Regions from separate parts of the Ureibacillus chungkukjangi genome, predicted to be linked through region 2. Evidence: riboswitches for the same ligand, from Rfam matches in the RefSeq annotation. Region 2 holds a riboswitch; the other holds the start of a gene.
What was found. A riboswitch is a leader RNA that binds a small molecule or an ion and turns the genes downstream of it on or off. The one in region 2 is predicted to bind FMN.
Positions count from the first base shown of each region.

Region 1: linked by a shared signal. The riboswitch ahead of LG296_RS07580 (ECF transporter S component) and the one ahead of ribE (riboflavin synthase) in region 2 are both predicted to bind FMN.

Region 1 covers NZ_CP085009.1:1,546,570-1,556,711, forward strand. Annotated here, with positions in the region: gene LG296_RS07570 (RNA polymerase sigma factor SigX) at 1-198, shown strand, start outside; gene LG296_RS07575 (hypothetical protein) at 195-1,430, shown strand; FMN riboswitch at 1,540-1,713, shown strand; gene LG296_RS07580 (ECF transporter S component) at 1,987-2,571, shown strand; gene LG296_RS07585 (hypothetical protein) at 2,979-3,182, shown strand; gene LG296_RS07590 (MerR family transcriptional regulator) at 3,839-4,237, shown strand; gene glnA (type I glutamate--ammonia ligase) at 4,288-5,622, shown strand; gene LG296_RS07600 (redoxin domain-containing protein) at 5,832-6,527, shown strand; gene LG296_RS07605 (enoyl-ACP reductase) at 6,784-7,560, opposite strand; gene LG296_RS07610 (PadR family transcriptional regulator) at 7,795-8,148, shown strand; gene LG296_RS07615 (DUF1129 family protein) at 8,120-8,791, shown strand; gene LG296_RS07620 (ferredoxin) at 8,877-9,125, opposite strand; gene LG296_RS07625 (helix-turn-helix domain-containing protein) at 9,231-10,142, shown strand, end outside.
Region 2 covers NZ_CP085009.1:3,277,570-3,287,711, forward strand. Annotated here, with positions in the region: gene LG296_RS16315 (polysaccharide deacetylase family protein) at 1-763, shown strand, start outside; gene ribE (6,7-dimethyl-8-ribityllumazine synthase) at 805-1,272, opposite strand; gene ribB (3,4-dihydroxy-2-butanone-4-phosphate synthase) at 1,293-1,922, opposite strand; gene ribE (riboflavin synthase) at 1,941-2,579, opposite strand; FMN riboswitch at 2,704-2,838, opposite strand; FMN riboswitch at 3,020-3,153, opposite strand; gene rlmD (23S rRNA (uracil(1939)-C(5))-methyltransferase RlmD) at 3,349-4,710, shown strand; gene LG296_RS16340 (ABC transporter permease) at 4,767-5,546, opposite strand; gene LG296_RS16345 (ATP-binding cassette domain-containing protein) at 5,543-6,424, opposite strand; gene LG296_RS16350 (PLD nuclease N-terminal domain-containing protein) at 6,448-6,651, opposite strand; gene LG296_RS16355 (DUF1648 domain-containing protein) at 6,690-7,781, opposite strand; gene LG296_RS16360 (GntR family transcriptional regulator) at 7,795-8,172, opposite strand; gene LG296_RS16365 (saccharopine dehydrogenase family protein) at 8,671-9,897, shown strand; gene nspC (carboxynorspermidine decarboxylase) at 9,898-10,142, shown strand, end outside.

The DNA of each region.
Region 1 (10,142 bases), 1.7 Mb from region 2:
TTAGATGCTTTAGAGAAATGTACAGGTGATCAAAAAATGGTCATTATTATGCGCTATTTTCAAGAATTATCGATTGCCGAAACAGCTCAAGTTCTAAGCTGGACAGAGGGTAAGGTTAAAACTACTCAGCATCGAGCTATCCATAGGCTACGTGAAATATTAACAAATACGACAGAACAAAAGGAGGCAAATCAATGAGTCATGATAAGTGGGAAGACAAGAATATAGAAGACATGCTAAGTAAAGTACCAAAGATTCATGATCAGCGGTCAAAAGAAGACGTGTTAAATCGTCTAAAAGAAGACGGTCAACTTGATGATGAGCCTTTAAGTACAAACACTCAAAAAGACACGAGTAAAAAGGTCAAATGGATGCCTATAGCTGTTTCAATTGCTGCTGTTCTATTACTGGCTATTATCATTCCTTCGTTTTTGAATGAAAATTCTTCTTTCGATTCAGCTGAAGAAAGTGCACAAGTAGAGAATAGTGAATCGATGGATATGGAGCGAGAGATGAAAAGCTCAGAATCGACTGCTGAAGATTCTAGTGCAGGCATGACTATATTTACTTCAGAAAATGGGGACAATCGTACAGCTGTATACCCTGAAGAGCTTGATGGGCATACGGTATTTAAATTAGGGTTATCAAGTGACGCTGCAGATAGTTTGCCAATAACTGTACTAATTCCAAATGACAGAATACAAAAGGATTTTGGTGATGTAACGCCAACAGGGGTCGAGATTTACAACCATTATGCACCACTATTTAACGAAAGTGCGATCGGTTTTACTGATTATCATCCATATGTTGGAACAATTTCTGAATTAGGAGATCAAGTCGTTCACACATTACCAAACGATCAAATCTATGATATGGCTTCTGCCTCTCTGACAACTTATTTTTCTTCGTTGGTCGATACATTTAGTAACAGCTATGAAGAAGTAACGATGATGGATGAAGAAGGCTCGGCCTTTATATTTAGCGAAGTAGGGGAGCCAGCAGCACCAATTGCATTGAATGGTGAAACCACCCAATATAATTACTATCGATATACACAGGCTGATGGCACATCGTATTTAGCTCCTAATAATAGAGAAGCCTTTACAACAATAGAGGATGCTCTTATATCAATGAAGGAAGAAACGAATGACATTTATCAGTCTGTCATTTTACCTAATGTAGATTATGAAGTAACTGTTGAAGGGCAAACGGCAACCGTTCAATTTAAAGAAGAGGTCGATTTGGATGGTTTTGAGCAGGCTGAAGCGATGCAAATGATTGAAGGAATTTTGCTAACAGCAGCGAATTTTGATATGGCCGTACAATTTAAGAATATTGCTCAAACCCAGTGGCAAGGATTTGATTTTTCTGCACCACTTCCAAAGCCTCTAGGAGCAAATGAAATCTCGTTTTGGACTGTGTTTAAATAATAAATAACGAAAAAAGTTTAGTAATTGAGTAGGAATTAGCTAACTTTTTCATCTTTACAACATCTCAAAGTCGAGATATAATGAGACTGTAATATCAAATTAAATATTGATTCATCTTCGGGGCAGGGTGTAATTCCCGACCGGCGGTAATAGAAGCTGCGATTTCTGACCATTCACTTGGAGGATATTGCACAAAAGCTTCTTCAGCCCGCGAGCTTGATTTTGAGCAGGATTTGGTGTGATTCCAAAGCCGACAGTATAGTCTGGATGGGAGAAGGTGAAGGTACGGTCTCTTTTCGTTATTCGAAGGAAGCTGTGCGTTATAGTATTGCTAATGCGAAAAAATGCATTACTTTACTGCTATTTGAGTATCTAATTTTTTGAACTTGGATACTTGATTTAACGTACAAATTTTCTTATTTTCAATGTGCCTATTTTCTCCCTTATGCATTTTTTGCGTAAGGGATTTTATTTGTTCATTGGAAAGAATAATGGAATACAAAATGGCTGTCCTTTCTTCTAGCTTAGTTGAATCAGCAAAGAGGAGAGATTGATTATGTTTAATCAAAAGCTTAAATTACGTTCTTTCGTAACAATCGCAATGTTAAGTAGCATCTCGTTCATTTTAATGCTACTGAATTTTCCATTACCGTGGTTCCCAACATTCCTGCAAATCGACTTCAGTGATGTACCTGCATTAATTGCTGCCATTACAATGGGTCCATTAGCTGGCATCCTGGTAGAACTATTTAAAAACATTCTAGACTGGATTTTCTCGGGCACGCCAACAGGAGTTCCGGTAGGGCATATGGCAAATTTTGCAACAGGACTTTTATTTATTCTACCAGTCTATTACATTTATAAAAAGTTCCCAACAATCAAAGGCTTAAGCTTTGGTTTAGTGGCCGGTACAATCATTATGTCAGTAGGCATGAGCCTATTGAACTATATTGCCTTCTTACCAATGTATTCTTACTTCCTTGGATGGGGCACATTCGACATGAAAGAAACAATTGTGTTAGGTATCCTTCCGTTCAATATCGTAAAAGGTATTATGCTCATGGTCATCGTTATCCTACTATTCCGTACAATGAAAGTATGGATCGAAAACCAAAGAGCACAATATTTCCTTATAAAATAAAAGTAGTACGAAAGCTGTTCGTTAAGTCAATTAACATTGACTTGATGGGCGGCTTTTTTGTTATGGTGAAGAAGGTTGATTGGGGATTGAAGTGTGTAGAGATGGATTCTCGGTAAGAGAGGGGGGATCAGTGCCACGAAAAGCAAATTCGGAGGAATATCGGTAAAAGAGGAGAGGTGTCAGTGCCCCGAAAAGAATGATTGGAGGGTTATCGGTAAAAGAGGAGTGATGTCAGTGCCCTGAAAAGGGTGATCGGAGGGTTATCGGTAAAAGAGGAGAGGTGTCAGTGCCCTGAAAAGAATGATCGGAGGAATATCGGTAAAAGAGGAGAGCTGTCAGTGCTCTGAAAAGGGTGATCGGAGGAATGTCGGTAAAAGAGGAGAGCTGTTAGTGCCCCAAAAAGCAAGGTGGAAGTTTGGCGGTCGTTTGTTGGATGCTGGTACTTGATTATGGTGTTCGTTGAGGAGGTGGTAAACTTCTTCAAGCTTAAACTTGCTTTAGAAGGTAACAAAAGAGATAGTATTGCGACGTGCAAGCGGGAACAGGCTTCGGATGGTAGTGAGATTGGGGGTATTGCGACAATCCAAGAGGAAGCAAGCCTCGAAAGGTAGAAAAGCCCGAGTTATTGAGACGATTCAAGAGTGACCGAGCTTCGAAAAGGAGCAAAGCCCGAGTTATTGAGACGAATAAAGAGAGACCGAGCTTTGGAAGGTAGAAAAGCGAGAGTTATTGCGACGTCGCAAGAGTGACCGAGCTTCGGAAGGTGGTAAAGCCCGAGTTATTGCGACAATTCAAGAAAGACCGAGCTTCGGAAGGTGGTAAAGCCCGAGTTATTGCGACGATTCAAGAGTGACCAAGCTTCGAAAGGTAGAAAAGCGAGAGTTATTGCGACAATTCAAGCTGGCCCAAGCTTCGAAAGGTAGCAATGCAAGCAATCCCCCGAAAGAACAAAAGATGCCACATAACCCATCTAAAACATTAAAATTCTAGAAAAAACGCTCCCATGTCATGCCTTTTCCAATATAAATATCAATATCTCACACAAAATGAAAGCTCCTTGTGAACTGCGATTAGGCAAAAAGACTATCCAGTGTATCTTCCTATAACTAGCTCAAAATTCAACAAATCCTTACAGCCAGTAAGCTTTTCCTATTATCTAAAAATTAGATTAATAAAATCTAATTTTTGTATGTTATTTTTTCTAACATCGTATTGCTATTATAATTAACATAGTTTAGAATAAACGTATGAAAGGGAGGAGATGTCGATGAGTCGAGAGTTTCGAAGAGCTATGCCGTTACTCCCTATTAGCATGGTAATGCAATTAACGGAGTTGACTGCGAGACAAATTCGATATTACGAGGAACATAAACTAATTGAACCTGCTAGATCAGAGGGCAATCGTAGAATGTTCTCACTTGACGATGTAGATGCATTGTTAGAAATTCGCGAACTTCTTGACCAGGGTATCAACATGGCAGGAATTAAAAAAGTGTTCGATATGAGAAAAAATAACAACAATGTGAAATCTTCTAACAAAATGGCAATTTCAGATTCAGAGCTTCGCGCGATATTACGTGAAGAAATGCAGCAAGCCCAGATTATGCAAAAAGCATCATTAAGGCAAGGAGATTTATCTCGCTTCTTCCAAGCGAAGGGTGAGTAAATTATATTTTAAATTTTTTAATAATTTTAAATATTAGGAGAGTGGATTAATTGGTTAAGTACACAAAAGAAGACATTAGACAAATCGTGAAAGATGAAGGCGTAAAATATATTCGTCTACAATTTACTGACATTCTAGGTACTATTAAAAACGTAGAAATTCCATTAAGCCAATTAGATAAAGCCCTTGATGATAAAATGATGTTTGATGGATCGTCAATCGAAGGTTTCGTGCGTATTGAAGAATCAGATATGTATTTAAAACCAGATTTAGATACATTCGTAATTTTCCCTTGGACTGCTGAAAAAGGCAAAGTAGCTCGACTTATCTGTGACATCACAAACCCAGATGGAACACCGTTCGCTGGTGATCCACGTGCAAACTTAAAACGTGTATTAGCTAACATGGAAGAGTTAGGCTTCACAAGCTTTAACTTAGGGCCTGAGCCAGAATTCTTCTTATTCAAATTAGATGAAAAAGGTGAACCAACATTAGAATTAAATGATGATGGTGGTTACTTTGACTTAGCACCAACTGACCTTGGCGAAAACTGCCGTCGTGATATCGTGTTAGAGCTTGAGGAAATGGGCTTTGAAATCGAAGCTTCTCACCATGAGGTTGCTCCTGGTCAACATGAAATCGACTTCAAATATGCAAACGCTGTTGAAGCATGCGACAACATCCAAACGTTCAAGCTAGTTGTTAAAACAATTGCTCGTAAACATGGTTTACATGCAACATTCATGCCAAAACCATTATTCGGTGTTAACGGTTCAGGTATGCACTCTAACTTATCATTATTCAGTGGCGATAAAAATGCATTCTGGGATCCAGAAGCTGACTTAGAGCTTTCTGAAACAGCTCGTCAATTCATGGCTGGTATTATGAAGCATGCGAAAGCGTTCACTGCTGTAACAAACCCAGTTGTAAACTCTTATAAACGTTTAGTACCGGGATATGAAGCGCCATGTTACATCGCTTGGTCAGCTCGTAACCGTTCACCATTAATTCGTATTCCAGCATCTCGTGGTCTTTCAACACGTGTTGAAGTTCGTTCTGTAGATCCAGCGGCTAACCCATACTTAGCAATGGCTGCTCTATTAGAAGCTGGTTTAGATGGTATCCGTAACAGTTTAACTCCTCCAGCTCCAGTGGATCGCAACATTTATGTGATGAACGCTGCAGAGCTTGAAGAAAACGGAATTAGCAGCTTACCAGGTTCATTACTTGAAGCTTTAGCAGAGTTAGAGAAAGATGAAGTAATTAAAGGTGCTCTTGGAGAACACATCTACGCTAACTATAAAGAAGCAAAAGAAATTGAATACGATATGTTCAGAACAGCTGTTCACCCATGGGAACGTGATCAATATTTAAAAATGTACTAATCTTTAAGGGTTAATGAAGCCGTCTCATTATTGAGGCGGTTTTTATTATGGTTCAAGATACTTTTATAGTGCAAGCTTATTGAATTTCCCACCAAAGAAAGGCGGTTGGAATTATCTAATTAGTGCAAGATAAATTAGATAATCGCTCATTTTACTAGGTTTCGTTCATATACTTGTAGAAGAATGAGTTTGAAAGTTAGGTGGATGGTATGCCAAGAAAAATAGTAAATATTTGTTTTGCGTTAATTGTTTTAGTTGCGCTAATTTATACGATTTCGGCCCATTTTTTTTCAAATAATAAAAGACAACTGGATGTAGTGTTTGATGAAGATTTATCAACTTCTCTTGAACAAGCAGTAAGTCAGCAGCCTTTAATTGATGAAGATGAGCAGATTTTAGAGTACCGGTCAATTGATGAGTCGGAGTTCCACGAGCAGGTTGATGGCCATGATTACGAGCATGAACAAGAAACGGAGGTAGTAGCACTCAATGAGAAAGCGCCAAATTTTGAATTAAAAACACTAAACGGCGAAAAGGTTATGCTGTCTGATTTAAAAGGGAAAAAGGTTTTTATTAATTTTTGGACAACCTGGTGTCCTCCCTGTGTGAAGGAAATGCCGACAATTCAAAAATTCTATGAAGAGCATGCCCATAATGAGAATATAGAAATTCTCGCGGTTAATGTTACTGATCAGGAATTGAAGGTAGAGCATGTAAAACAGTTTGCACATGAATACAGCATCAGTTTCCCTATTTTGCTAGACGAAAAGGGAGATGTGTCAATCAACTACGAGGTTCTATCCATTCCAACCAGTGTGATTATTAACGAAGAGGGAATGATTATCGAGCAAATATTGGGACCTGTAACCGAGGAAATGCTAGTCTCGAAATTGCTAAGCTCATAATAGCTTGGGGAAGAGGACTCGAATAATTGATTTTGAGGTCATGTGATCCGAAAAGTGTTTATGTGATTACAAATCCTTTTATGTGATCATAAAAGCATCTATGTAATCACAAGCCAATCCAGTGATCATCAACGCATCTATGTGACCACAAATCCACCAGAGCGATCATACCAACACAACCAACCCCAGCCCCACCCATGCCAATCAAAAAAGGACTAGCAATCTGCATTGTGCAAAATTGCTAGTCCACATTTTTTTATCCGATAATGTTGTAGCCAGAGTCTACGAAGATTGTTTCGCCTGTTACGCCGCGTGATAGGGCGCTTAACATGACTAGGGTCATATCGGCTACTTCTTCTTGGTTTGTGTTGCGTTTTAATGGTGATTCTTCTTCAATTTTGTGAAGGATTGTGTTGAAGCTTGGGACACCTTTTGCAGCTAATGTGCGGATGGCACCTGCTGAGATGGCGTTAACGCGAATTCCTTCTGCACCAAGGTCTGCTGCCAGGTAACGCATTGCGGCTTCGAGTGCTGCTTTTGCAACGCCCATGACATTGTATCCGTCAAGAACACGTTGTCCGCCTAAGTAACTCATTGTTACGATTGAGCTACCTTCTGTCATGAATGGACGGGCAGCATTTGCTACTGCGACTAAAGAATAGGCGCTTGTGTCCTGTGCAAATGCATAGCCTTCACGAGTTGTTTCTACAAAGCGATTTTTTAAGTCTTCTGCATGGGCAAAAGCAACAGAGTGAACGATTCCGTGAACTGTGCCAAATTGTTCGCCGATTTGTGCAAATGCTTTTGTGATGCTTTCATCACTATTAACATCACATTCGATAACTGCAGTATTATAGTCTGTATAGTTTTCTAGTACTTTTTCAATTTTCCCTTTAGAACGTTCTTTTCGATAAGTGAAAATCACATTTGCCCCAACTTCTAGAAGTCTTTTAGCAATTCCCCATGCAATGCTACGCTCATTGGCAACGCCCATTACAACGATATTTTTGTCCTTCAATTGTAATAAATCCATCCGATGATCCCCTTTGCTAAATAAATTTACATCAGTTATTAGTACCAACTACTAATTTAAATATTAACATTTCATTCCAAGAAAATCAATAAGAGAATAGTAACTTGCAATGCAAAGTAGTTGACTGCTATTATGCATTACAATATACTGAAGGTAGCTAGTTGATATTACAAGATAGCTCCACAATTACATATTGAGCTTAATAGACAATTTAAAAATAGTGAGGTGAGCAGTTTGTCTATTCGAAGCCAGCTATTAAAGGGAATTTTAGATGGATGTGTGTTGGCTATTATTGAAAAAGAAGAAATCTATGGATATGAATTATCCCAGAAATTACAGCAATATGGCTTGAAAGATATAAGTGAGGGAACGATTTACCCGGTTTTATTACGTTTACAAAAGAGCGAATGGATTATTGGGACAATGCGACCATCTGATAGTGGACCCAATAGAAAGTATTACTCTCTGACAAAGGAGGGGAAGGAAAACTTGGATTTAATCCGGAATGAATGGGATTTACTGAGCTCCCCAATTACAAAAATATTAAGAGGTGATGAGGATGCAATTAACGGTCAAAGAACTGATTGAACATAATAATGAAAAACGTAAAAATTTAACCTCAGAAAATAGTGAGTATTACCAGAATCTGCTTGTGTATATTCGGACAAATGCATTAAAAAGTGAACGGGCAACAGAAGAAGTTTTACTAGAAATGTTGGATCATTTACTTGAGGCACAAAGAGAAGGGAAGAGTGCTGAGGATGTTTTCGGTAAAACGCCAAAAGAACTAGCAGAAGAAATTATCGAAACATTGCCAAAGGAGTCATTAAAATCAAACCTAGATTTCATACTCGAAATAGGGTTTATGCTATTCGGCTGGTACTTAGTAATTACAGGAATCCCTCCTTTAATTAGCCAAGAAGAGCAAACGGTTTACTTAGGTACGCTTCTACTTTCAGGTTTTTTATTAATCGGTAGTATTACTACTTTAATGTTCTTTGTATTTGGATTTCTTAAAAGCACTGCCTTCAAGGATAAAAGCAAGAAAAACGAGATTAACTGGCTCCTTGTAATACTATTCGTTTTATTTTTCATCGGGGGGATTGGCGCAAATGTGATGTTAGAGCCGTTTGGACCAAGCTTTACAGTTTCCTATATATTACCATTCGGTTTAGGCTGTTTCTTTTTACTTGCCGCGTATTTATTTAAGAAATCAAGAGAATCGAAGTAAAACTCTGCTGAAGGTTTCGAGGATTCTTTAACACTATTAATTACTTTCAAAAAAAAGAGGTTGGGCAAGTGCCAACCTCTTTTAATTATTCATATTTTAAAGCGTCGCCTTCGAATGATTCATCTGCTACTTTAATAGAATCAGTTGGGCAGCCTTCAAATGCATCCTGCATGTCTTCTAGTAAATCTTCTGGTACTTCGGCTGTACCCATGTTATCATCAATAATAACGAAGGCAATACCTTCATCATCATAATCATAAATATCTGGGGCTGCAGCACCACAAGCGCCACAAGCAATACATGTATCTTTATCTACAATTGTAAATTTTGGCATGTTTTTCTCTCCTTTTTCACGTGCGCTTCCAATTAAAGCTTCTTTTCTATTCTAAATCTGTTTAAATTACTTTTCAACCTAATAGTTCGAAATGGAGGGTTGATTTTGTTATTCCAACAAATTCTTTTACAAATATTCCACAAATTTAATCAAGAACGCACCATCTCAGCACCGTTTCATCTTCTCAGAGGGAAACGATCAGGTCAAACTGTGCAGGATGTTGGGATTTACCAATTACATAGCTATTTTGGGATTTTGCCAAAATTATCAAGAAAAAAGTATGATGAGGAATTGTCAGCTTTTGTAAATGAGCAATTCATCCTTGTTAAAGAGGACGGGTTTTACGAGTTAACTGAAAAAGCCTATGAGCATTTAAAAAAACCGCAAAAGCTTGTATTTGATGGCTGGCATTACCGAGGAAATGAACATGTCTTTTTTGCTCGATTATCACTCGTTGTTCAGTCATTATCTCATCATTTAGCAGGTGAAATGTCCTTTATTCCGTATCAAAAGGATGAGCAGATTCAGCAATGGGTGAGAATGTTTTTAAAAACAAATCATTATCAGGATGGGCAATTACAGCAAAAATTATTAAAGGAAATTCTTAATAGTCTAGAGCACATAGCTTTAGAAGATCGTGCAAAGAATATACTTATTTACCGACTGTCAGGCTATAATGCTGCAGGCTTCACATGGCAACAAATTAGCTTTGAAGTAAATCTGAAGGAAATGGATTTGCAATTAATTTATATCGCTTCATTACATAGTTGGTTAAATGAGATTTTTCTACGAGATGAGGAATTTCCGTTATTGCTTCAAATGGTGGAAAATATTCGAGTTAAAAATCCTTTAACTGGATCGGCATTTCAAACTGCAGAACTCTTTTATAACGGCCATTCAATGGAGCAGATTAGCAGGAAGCGTGGCTTGAAAATGAGTACGATTGAAGATCATATGGTGGAATTGGCTATGAACGACCCACGGTTTGACGTTGAACAATTCGTTTCAAATGAGGAT
Region 2 (10,142 bases):
ACTATGTGCGATTGTATTTGCTATTGCTTTTTGCTTAGTTAAACCAGATGTCGCAAGTGCAAATTCGTACTATTGGGGCTTTACTAAATCGAAGGATGGCAAGCCTGTTGATGCAGGTGCTAACTTTGATGAAATCTTAAAGAACTACGGTGCTTTCTATACTGGAGATCCAAATAAAAAAACAATTTACTTAACCTTTGATAGCGGCTTTGAAAACGGTTATACAGAATCCATTTTGGATACATTAAAAAAAGAAGATGTACCTGCAGCATTCTTCTTAGCTGGCCATTACTTAGAAAGTGCAAGTGACTTAGTAAATAGAATGATTGATGAAGGACATCTCATTGGAAATCACACATATGGACACCCTGATTTATCAAAATTATCGGATGAAGGCGTACTAAAGGAATTAAAAAAATTCGATAAAAGATTAAAGGAAACAACCGGACAAAAACGTACATATTACGTTCGTCCTCCAAAAGGAATTTTTAATGAGAGAATTTTGGAGCTTGGAAACAATCACGGCTATACCTATATATTTTGGGACACTGCCTTTGTTGATTGGAATGATGATGCAAATGTCGGATGGCAATATGCTTATGACGAGTTGATGGATCAATTGCATCCTGGTGCCGTTATCCTCATGCATACAGTAGCGAAGTATAATGCTGATGCACTTCCGAAGTTTATCAAGGCGGCGAAAAAGGAAGGCTATTCCTTTGGTTCGATCGATGATTTAGTAATGGACCAAGTGCTGGAATAAATTAAGGGATTCTCATTTTTGTGAGAATCCCTTAGTTATTGTTATTTGAACATCTTTTTCAAATTGGCCATTTCAATTGCAGATACTGCTGAATCGTAACCTTTGTTCCCTGCCTTTGTTCCCGCTCTTTCAATTGCTTGCTCGATATTTTCCGTTGTTACAATACCGAAAATGACCGGTACATTTGAATTAAGTGATACACTTGCAATCCCTTTTGCTGCTTCATTGTTTACGTAATCATAATGAGTTGTAGATCCGCGTATGACAGTTCCTAATCCAATAATGGCATCATATTCACCTGTTTCTACCATTTGCTTAGCTATAAATGGCACCTCAAAAGCCCCCGGAACCCATGCAATATCAATACGCTCTTCTGCAACCCCATGTCTTTTTAAGCCATCAAGTGCCCCGTTTAGTAATTGTGAAGTAATAAAGTCATTAAAACGACCAACAACAATTCCTATTTTTAAATCTGTTCCGATTAAATTAGCTTCAAATAATTTCCCCATCTTAAAAGATCCCTCCGAATTCATTCTGTTATGATTGATAAATTTGTGTATTGTTTTTCACAAAAGCTGACTAAATCCTCTATGGATATGATTTTTAAGCCGTGCTGTTTAGCAAAATTCATCAATCCATCTAAACGAAGCATCTCCCCATCATCCCCCATAATTTCACAAATAACCCCTGCTGGATAACTTCCACAGACTTTCGCTAAATCAACTGCAGCTTCTGTATGTCCTCTTCTTTCTAATACTCCGTTTGGTTTTGCGACAAGCGGGAATACATGTCCAGGTCTTCTAAACTGATTAGGCGCTGCATTCGCATTAATCATTTGAAGAATTGTAAAGGACCGCTCGTAAGCACTAATACCAGTTGTGGTTTCGATATGGTCTACACTCACTGTAAATGCTGTTTGGTGATTATCTGTATTATTATCAACCATGGCTGGTAGATTTAATTTCCTTGCTAGCTCTTCAGTAATTGGTGTACAAATTAACCCTCGTCCATAAGTAGCCATAAAGTTAATATTTTCTGGAGTTGCAAATTCAGCTAGAACTACCAAATCCCCTTCGTTTTCACGATTCTCATCGTCTACTACTATGATCATCTTGCCTAATTTTAAATCGAGTATGGCTTGTTCTATAGTATTTAGCATGTAATTCCACCACCCTTTCTAGAATCCGTTTTGTCTCAAAAAGTCCATTGTTATGTTAGATGTGCTTTCAGTCCTCTTTAAATGATGCAGAACATACTTACCAAGCATGTCAGTTTCAATATTGACTTTTTCTCCTGCTCCTTTTCTTCCCAGAACTGTCTCAGCATAAGTATGGGGGATTAGTGAAACCGTTACACTGTTATGTGAAACCTTAAAAAGTGTAAGACTTGTTCCATCAATTGTAATGGAGCCCTTTGGAATACAATTTGTCAGGTTTTCCTTAGCTACTTCTATTTCAATATAGAAAGCATTTGAAATAGGTCTTTTGCTTTTAATCGTGCCTACACCATCGACATGTCCGGAAACAAGATGTCCCCCGAATCTGCCATTAGCACTCATTGCACGCTCTAAATTCACAAAATCATTCAACTTTAACATATGGATAGTTGTTGAATTTACTGTTTCAGGCATGACATCAACTGTCATCTCTTCATTGTTAAATTGGGTAATTGTCAGGCATACCCCATTTACTGCAATACTGTCACCCAAATTTGCATCTGAAACAATCTTTGGCGAGAAAATAGTTAATTGCATGCTGCTCTCATCTTTTTTGATAGCTGTTACTCTACCTTGATCCTCAATAATGCCCGTAAACATCTACTCACCTCATTTCTAAATAAAAATAAAAACTCCTTAAGAATTCCTAAGGAGTTTGGGAGTATTTATGGCAAGCTTAAATAAACCTTTTGAAATTAACATTTTCAAAAAGTGCCTACCAAAATTCATCCTTCTCCCATCCAGACTATACTGTCGGCTTTGGACTTACACCAAAATCCTGCTCATTAGAGCTCACGGGCTTAGAAGGCTTACCTTCATCACCGTCGATTGGGAATTTCACCCGACCCCGAAGGACATTATTTACTTTAAGCATTGATTAAATAAAAAATCCCGTCATTTTGGTTGACGGGATTAAAAAGCGTGCTAAAAAAGCTATAGCAAATAAGACCATTAAAAAATTCATTTTAAAGTTTTTGCCTACAGAAAACTAAGCCTACCGAGAATACCAATCTCGTTAAGCTAGTAACCTTTGCTTAAGCTTACTCCTTCTCCCATCCAGACTATACTGTCGGCTTTGGACTCGCACCAAATCCTGCTCATTAGAGCTCACGGGCTTAGAAGGCTTGCCTTCATCACCGTCGATTGGGAATTTCACCCGACCCCGAAGGAATTTTTTATTTAATTGCTACAACGATAACATGAATGCGATAGATTATCCATTGAAAAAATCGGACAATTCTCTATTCAGTAAAAAGGGATCACCTGAATATGTAGGAAATATTTATCCATTTGCTTTCAGTTCGAGCTCCGTTATAATGTTTAGATGAACTATTAAAGGACGTGAACGCTTTTGAGCGATAAAGTATTGATGGAAATTGGACAAAAATTTCCTTTAACTATAAAAAGATTAGGCATTAATGGTGAAGGTGTTGGCTTTTATAAGCGCAATGTGGTCTTTGTAAAAGGTGCTCTTCCAGGTGAAGAAGTGACGGTAAAGGTCTCTAAAGTACAGCATAATTTTGCTGAAGCGGATGTTCTTACTATACGTAAAGCTTCAAAAGACCGCCAAGAACCAAGCTGCCCTGTATATAATGAGTGTGGCGGTTGTCAGCTACAGCATTTAACATATGAGGGACAACTAAAAGAAAAACGAGATATGGTTATCCAATCTCTCGAAAAATATGTGAAGTCTATTGCTGAAACAACGGATATTCGCCCAACGATTGGAATGGACAATCCTCGTCATTATCGAAACAAGAGCTCCTTCCAGGTACGTAAAGAAGGTAAACGTGTTTATGCAGGTCTTTTTTCAGAGGGAACAAACAAGCTGTTGAACATAAATGACTGCGAAGTTCAGCATCCACTAACTTCAAAAATAACTGTTGCGACACGTAAAATATTACAAAAACTAAATATCACAATCTTTGATGGGAAATCTTTAGACGGTTTAGTAAGAACCATTGTAGTTCGTACTGCCATTCAAACAGGTGAAACACAGGTTTGTTTAGTAACAACTAGAAAAGACATTCCACATAAACAAGAGCTTATTGAACGTATGCTTAAAATCGATCCAAGCATCGTTTCAATTACACAAAATATTAATCGTGAAAAAACATCCCTTATTTTTGGCGATGAAACAATCCTCCTTCATGGAAAAGAAACCATTCACGAAAAATTAGGCGAGCTTGCATTTGATTTATCTTCTCGTGCTTTCTTCCAATTAAATCCTGAGCAAACAGTTCATCTATATGATGAAATTAAAAAGGCTGCTGAGTTAACTGGTAAAGAAAAAGTAGTCGATGCTTATTGTGGCGTTGGAACAATCGGTTTATGGCTCGCACCAAAGGCAAAAGAAGTTCGAGGAATGGATGTCGTTCCTGAAAGCATTGATGATGCTAAGCGAAATGCTCGCAACCATGGATATAAACACGCACGTTACTACACAGGCACAGCAGAGGAATGGTTAGCAAAATGGAACCGCGAGGGCTTTATTCCTGATGTCGTAACAGTGGATCCTCCGCGTACAGGACTAGCACCAAGTTTTATCAAAACTGTTATGAAAATTAAACCAAAACGTTTTGTGTATACTTCTTGTAACCCTTCAACATTTGCAAAGGATTTACAAGAACTAACAAAGCTTTATAAAGTTGACTATATTCAACCAGTTGATATGTTCCCACAAACAGCTCGAGTTGAAATTGTAGCAAAATTAACTTTAAAAAATAAATAAAATACAAGAAAAGAACCGCCTCAAATTTGAATTGGAGCGGTTCTTTTCTTGTGAATTTATTCTAAAATCTCTTTATTTTTAAAGATTTGAATAGTGAAGTAGAGAATAAGGACAATTAAAGCAACAGTTAGAAGTACAGTCGCTAGGAAATTCGGCTGAACGTCTCCTGATTGCAACAAATAACCTGTATGTCCAGTTAACGTTGCCGGACTCCACTTCATTTTTTCATTAAATATAGAAGTAACTATTGAAATAGTAGCGATGATTAAGATTGATATGAAGGCAACACTTCCGCTCCCCTTCATAACCGTGCTAAAGAACAATGTCAAAGTCACTACAAATACTAACCATAAACCATAGATAGCAAAGCTTTGAAAAATACGGTCAGGTGTTACTGAGCCAATCAGTAAATTCGTATAGTACCATGAAGCAAGATAACCGATAAAAAATGACAATAATGTTATCGTTACTAATCCTGCCCACTTCGATAAAATATAAGAAGAATACGGAACTGGTTTACTCATGACCATTCCCGCTACCCCATTTTGTCTTTCAACTGAAACAATTCCCATTGCACTCAGTACAAGAATTAGAATCCCTAGCATTCCATAATTTGAAATAACACTCATCAATGCTTCCGCTCCTGTAGGAAGTGGCATCTCAATTATTGTGCCTTCCGGTAAACCTCCGAGAGTATCTAACATTTTCGGCATATAATAGGAGCTAATTGGCTGCATTACACCGAGTAATATAAAAACTAGAGGAATCCATAATAGTTTAAAATTCCTTATCATTTCCATTAGTTCTTTGCGATAAAGTACCCTCCATTGTGTCATGCCTTCACCACCTTCATAAATAAATCCTCTAATGTTGTTTGTGCCAGCTCAAACTTTCTAATAGGTAGATTTTGATTTACGATTTCATTTAAAAGAATGTGTCTCCCCTTCGCCATATCAGTCACACTAATATTCGCTACATTCCCTTGAATATTTACCTCTGATACAAAGCTATAACTTTCGACTTCTTTTATCCATGAAGAAGCATCAGAATCAAATTCAATTTGAATAATTGGTTGTCTGTACTGCTCTATCACATTTTCTAATTCCCCTGAAATTGCGATATCTCCCTCATTGATGATAATAATGTCGTCGCTAATTTCTTGTGCATCGTGAAGTACATGGGTGGAGAAAATAACGGTTGTTTCTTGTTTTATCTCCCGCATCATGTCCAGTACCTCTCTTCTCCCTAGTGGATCAAGTGCAGAAACAGGTTCATCTAATATTAGTAATTTAGGACGATGAATAAGTGCTTGTGCTAAACCGAGTCGTTGCTTCATGCCACCTGAATATCCGCCGATTTTTCTTTTCTTCGCATCCAGTAGGCCAACACGTTCCAGTAATTCTTCACTTCTTTCTTCTGCTTCTTTTCGATTTAATTTCGCTAGCTCAGCAGTAAAAACAAGAAATTCCTTACCGCTCATCCAATTGAAAAAAGAGGGGTATTGGGGCAAGTAACCAATGTATTGTCTAATGTCCTTTTGCTTAGTTCCCTGAAACGAAATACTTCCGGAGGTTGGCTCGAGTAAACCCGAAAGCATTTTCAACGTTGTGGTTTTTCCGGCTCCATTAGCTCCAAGTAGTGAAACACATCTACCTTCATCAATATGAAAGGAAAGCCCATTTACTGCATTTGTAGAGCCATATTTTTTGACCAAGTTGGTTACCCTCAGCAATTCCATTAATCATTTCTCCTTCCAATGACAAAGTAAAGGACAGGTCCTATAATGTTTATGAATAGAATAACAAGGATCCATAACCATTTCGGTCCGTTTGTCTTTTCCGCTCTTATACATGAGGTTAACGCAATTATTACCAGTAATAACTGAATTACAAGAATTGGAGCGATTACTCCCCATGGAATCCCGTTTAATATTTCGTTCATATTTCTCCTCCATTTTGTCTAATGATAGGTTTTTTCATTTACAAAAATGAAATGACTAAAAAAACAGTCAGTGGTACTAAGATAATTACAAGCCCGATCGGATTGGCAAAATTCAGTGTCCAACCAACACCAAAACGCTTTTCAACAAAAATAGAAGGATCATTTTTATTGAAGTAGAAGAGTCCACCCTTCCAATATTTATCTTCGTCTAAATCCATAATTTTAGCTTCTACTGTAGTCTCCATCACTTTATCGGAACGCCCTACTTTTATGGCAAAGATAAGTGTTCCTATTAATACTAAAATAAGAAAAGAAAATGGAATTATCAGTTTTACAAACCCTTCACCAATTTCCGGATGAATCGTCATTAGCTGGAAATAGCTCATTAACATCGTTATTCCCAACAACACAACAAATAACAGCCAGCTTGAATATTTTCTTAAAGATAATTGGCGATTACGTGATGATTCTAGAGAAGTAGCACTCAGCTTGATTCCTGATTTCTTTGTTGCTATATGGATTCCCAAAAACATTAATTGCATCATTAACAAGCCCAGTGACAGTTTGATCGCTGAGAATGAAGTTTTATCTGTAAATGCGTCAGCCTCCCCACTCGGTCCCCAATGAGTAGGAATTTGATTTGGAAGGATATCATAATTCATCAAAGTGTAAATCATTAAACCAATTGTCGAAATAATCGGCAGTAAATATAAATACCAAGGCAACATTTCATCCTGACTGCGAATTGACAAATCCGTTACTTTCATAGGTTTTAAATTCTCAGCCCAGTTGTTTTGCTGCTTTAGCTGTTTTGTTTTCGCATGATAATACAAATAGAATGTGATACTTATAAAAATTAACGCAAATTCAATAACGGCACCAGTCAAAGCAACCTGATTGTCTAAGCGCTCATTGCTTAATACCCATACAAGATAGGAGACTAAAATGACAATCGATAACAATGCCACACTTAAGGAATAATACTTTTTATATTTTTTGATTGTTTTGTCCTCAATATATTGCTCCGGTACCATAACACCGAAAACAACCGTTCGATTCACTAAGTACGGAATCGCTGTCTGTATCACTGCGATAAATAGCGTAATAATGAAAAATATTATAAACGACATACTTCTTCCCCCTTTACCTTTCTTTCATTTGATTTAACATACCACTCACTAATTCCTCTATTTCTTTTTTGCTCATACCTAATACGAATGCTTCAGCAATTACTGGTTTAAAACCAGCCTCAATCAGCTGTTTTTTCTCTTCTGTCATTTGCTCTATGGATGAGATTATTGCGCCTGATTTCGGAACAATTTTGATAATCCCTTTTTTCTCTAGCTCATGATAGCTTTTATTGACCGTATGCATATTAACGCCAAGATCTGCTGCAAAGGCTCTAACTGAAGGCAACGAATCGCCAGGAGCTATTTCTCCCCGTGCAATACCTTCAATGATTTGATTTGTAAGTTGTGTATAGATTGGTATATCTGATTCGGCCTCAATATGAATAATCACAAAATCCCTCCAATCTGTTCTACATATATTAGAACAAAACTGTTATACAATCAATATAACACCTTTGTTCTATAAATGGTAGAACAAAATTGATTTATTTTTATGTTCTCAAAAAAACATGTTAATAATTTCTGCATTTTTGTTTACCCTAAAAGCAAATGGGAATACGTAAATTGTTCAGATAATTCTTTTCTTTTCCTATTTAAATAGTTCAAGAATTAGTTATGATTTTTACTACGGATAACATTTGCTAGAATTAACACATTTTTTGTCGAAAAATGATTGCTACAGAAAAAATATTTCTGTATAATCTGTCTTATTGTTCAACTTTAGTTTAGTGCTAAAGTTGATAGCTCAGGTTTGTTTCACTAGGTTCTTCCGTGTTTTTTACTGTAGAATGTAGAATGGTTACTTGCCCTGACACAAGTAATTTATTATGATGCCGCGCTCAGTTAGAAACTAAGCGTACAGGCTTAAATTTTAGGGGGTTATAAAGAATTGGGTAAAGCATTGATTATTGGTGCTGGCGGTGTTGCTAGCGTTGTCGTACACAAATGTGTACAAAACTCAGAAGTATTCGAAGAGATTATGATCGCAAGTCGAACAAAATCTAAGTGTGATGCTTTAAAAGAAAAATTAGACGGTGGAAAAACGATTATCCATACTGCGCAAGTGGATGCGGATAATACAGACGAGCTAATTGAATTAATCAATGGATTTAAACCAGATGTGGTAATTAACGTAGCTTTACCATATCAAGACTTAACAATTATGGATGCATGTTTAGCTACAGGTGTGCATTACGTTGATACTGCTAACTATGAGCCACCTGAAACAGCTAAGTTTGAATATAAATGGCAATGGGCTTACAAAGAGAAATTCGAAAAAGCTGGTTTAACAGCTCTTTTAGGTAGTGGATTTGACCCAGGTGTAACAGGCGTATTCTCTGCATATGCATTAAAGCATTATTTCGATGAAATTCATTACATCGATATCTTAGATGCAAACGCTGGTGATCACGGGTATCCGTTCGCTACAAATTTCAACCCAGAAATCAACATCCGTGAAATTACAGCAAACGGACGTTACTGGAAAGACGGCGAGTGGGTAGAAACAGCACCACTTGAGCATAAAGAAGTTTATAACTTCCCAGAGATAGGTCCTAAAGATATGTACCTTCTATACCATGAAGAATTAGAATCTTTAGCGAAAAACATTACAGGAATTAAACAAATTCGTTTCTGGATGACTTTCTCACAAAAATATATCACACACTTAAACGTACTTGAAAATGTAGGAATGACTTCAATTGAACCTATCGAATACGAAGGTCAAATGATTCAACCACTACAATTCCTAAAAGCAGTATTACCAGATCCAGCTTCTTTAGGACCACGTACAAAAGGTAAAACAAATATCGGGATCATCGCTCGTGGTATTAAAGATGGCGAAGAGAAAACTTACTATGTATATAACGTGTGTGACCATGAAGAGTGCTACCGTGAAGTTGGCTCTCAAGCAATTTCATACACAACAGGTGTACCAGCTATGATCGGTGCAATGCTTGTAATGAACGGCACTTGGCAAAAACCAGGCGTATATAATGTAGAAGAGTTCAATCCAGATCCATTCATGGAAGCTTTAAATAAATGGGGTCTTCCATGGCAAGAAAGCTTTAATCCTGAACTGATTGATCTTAACTTTGACGAAAAAGAGGCAAAGTAAATGAAAGCAATCGATTGGAAAGCAGCTCCGTCTCCTAGTTATGTAGTGGACGAGCGTTTGCTATTACGTAATTTTGAAATTTTAAAGTCTGTTCAAGATCGCACAGGCTGTGATATCTTACTTGCCCTTAAAGGGTTCTCAATGTTCTCGACATTCCCTATGGCGCGTAATTACCTAAAAGGAATTACATCAAGTTCTTTATTTGAGGCACGCCTTGGCTACGAGGAATTCGGTAAAGAGGTTCA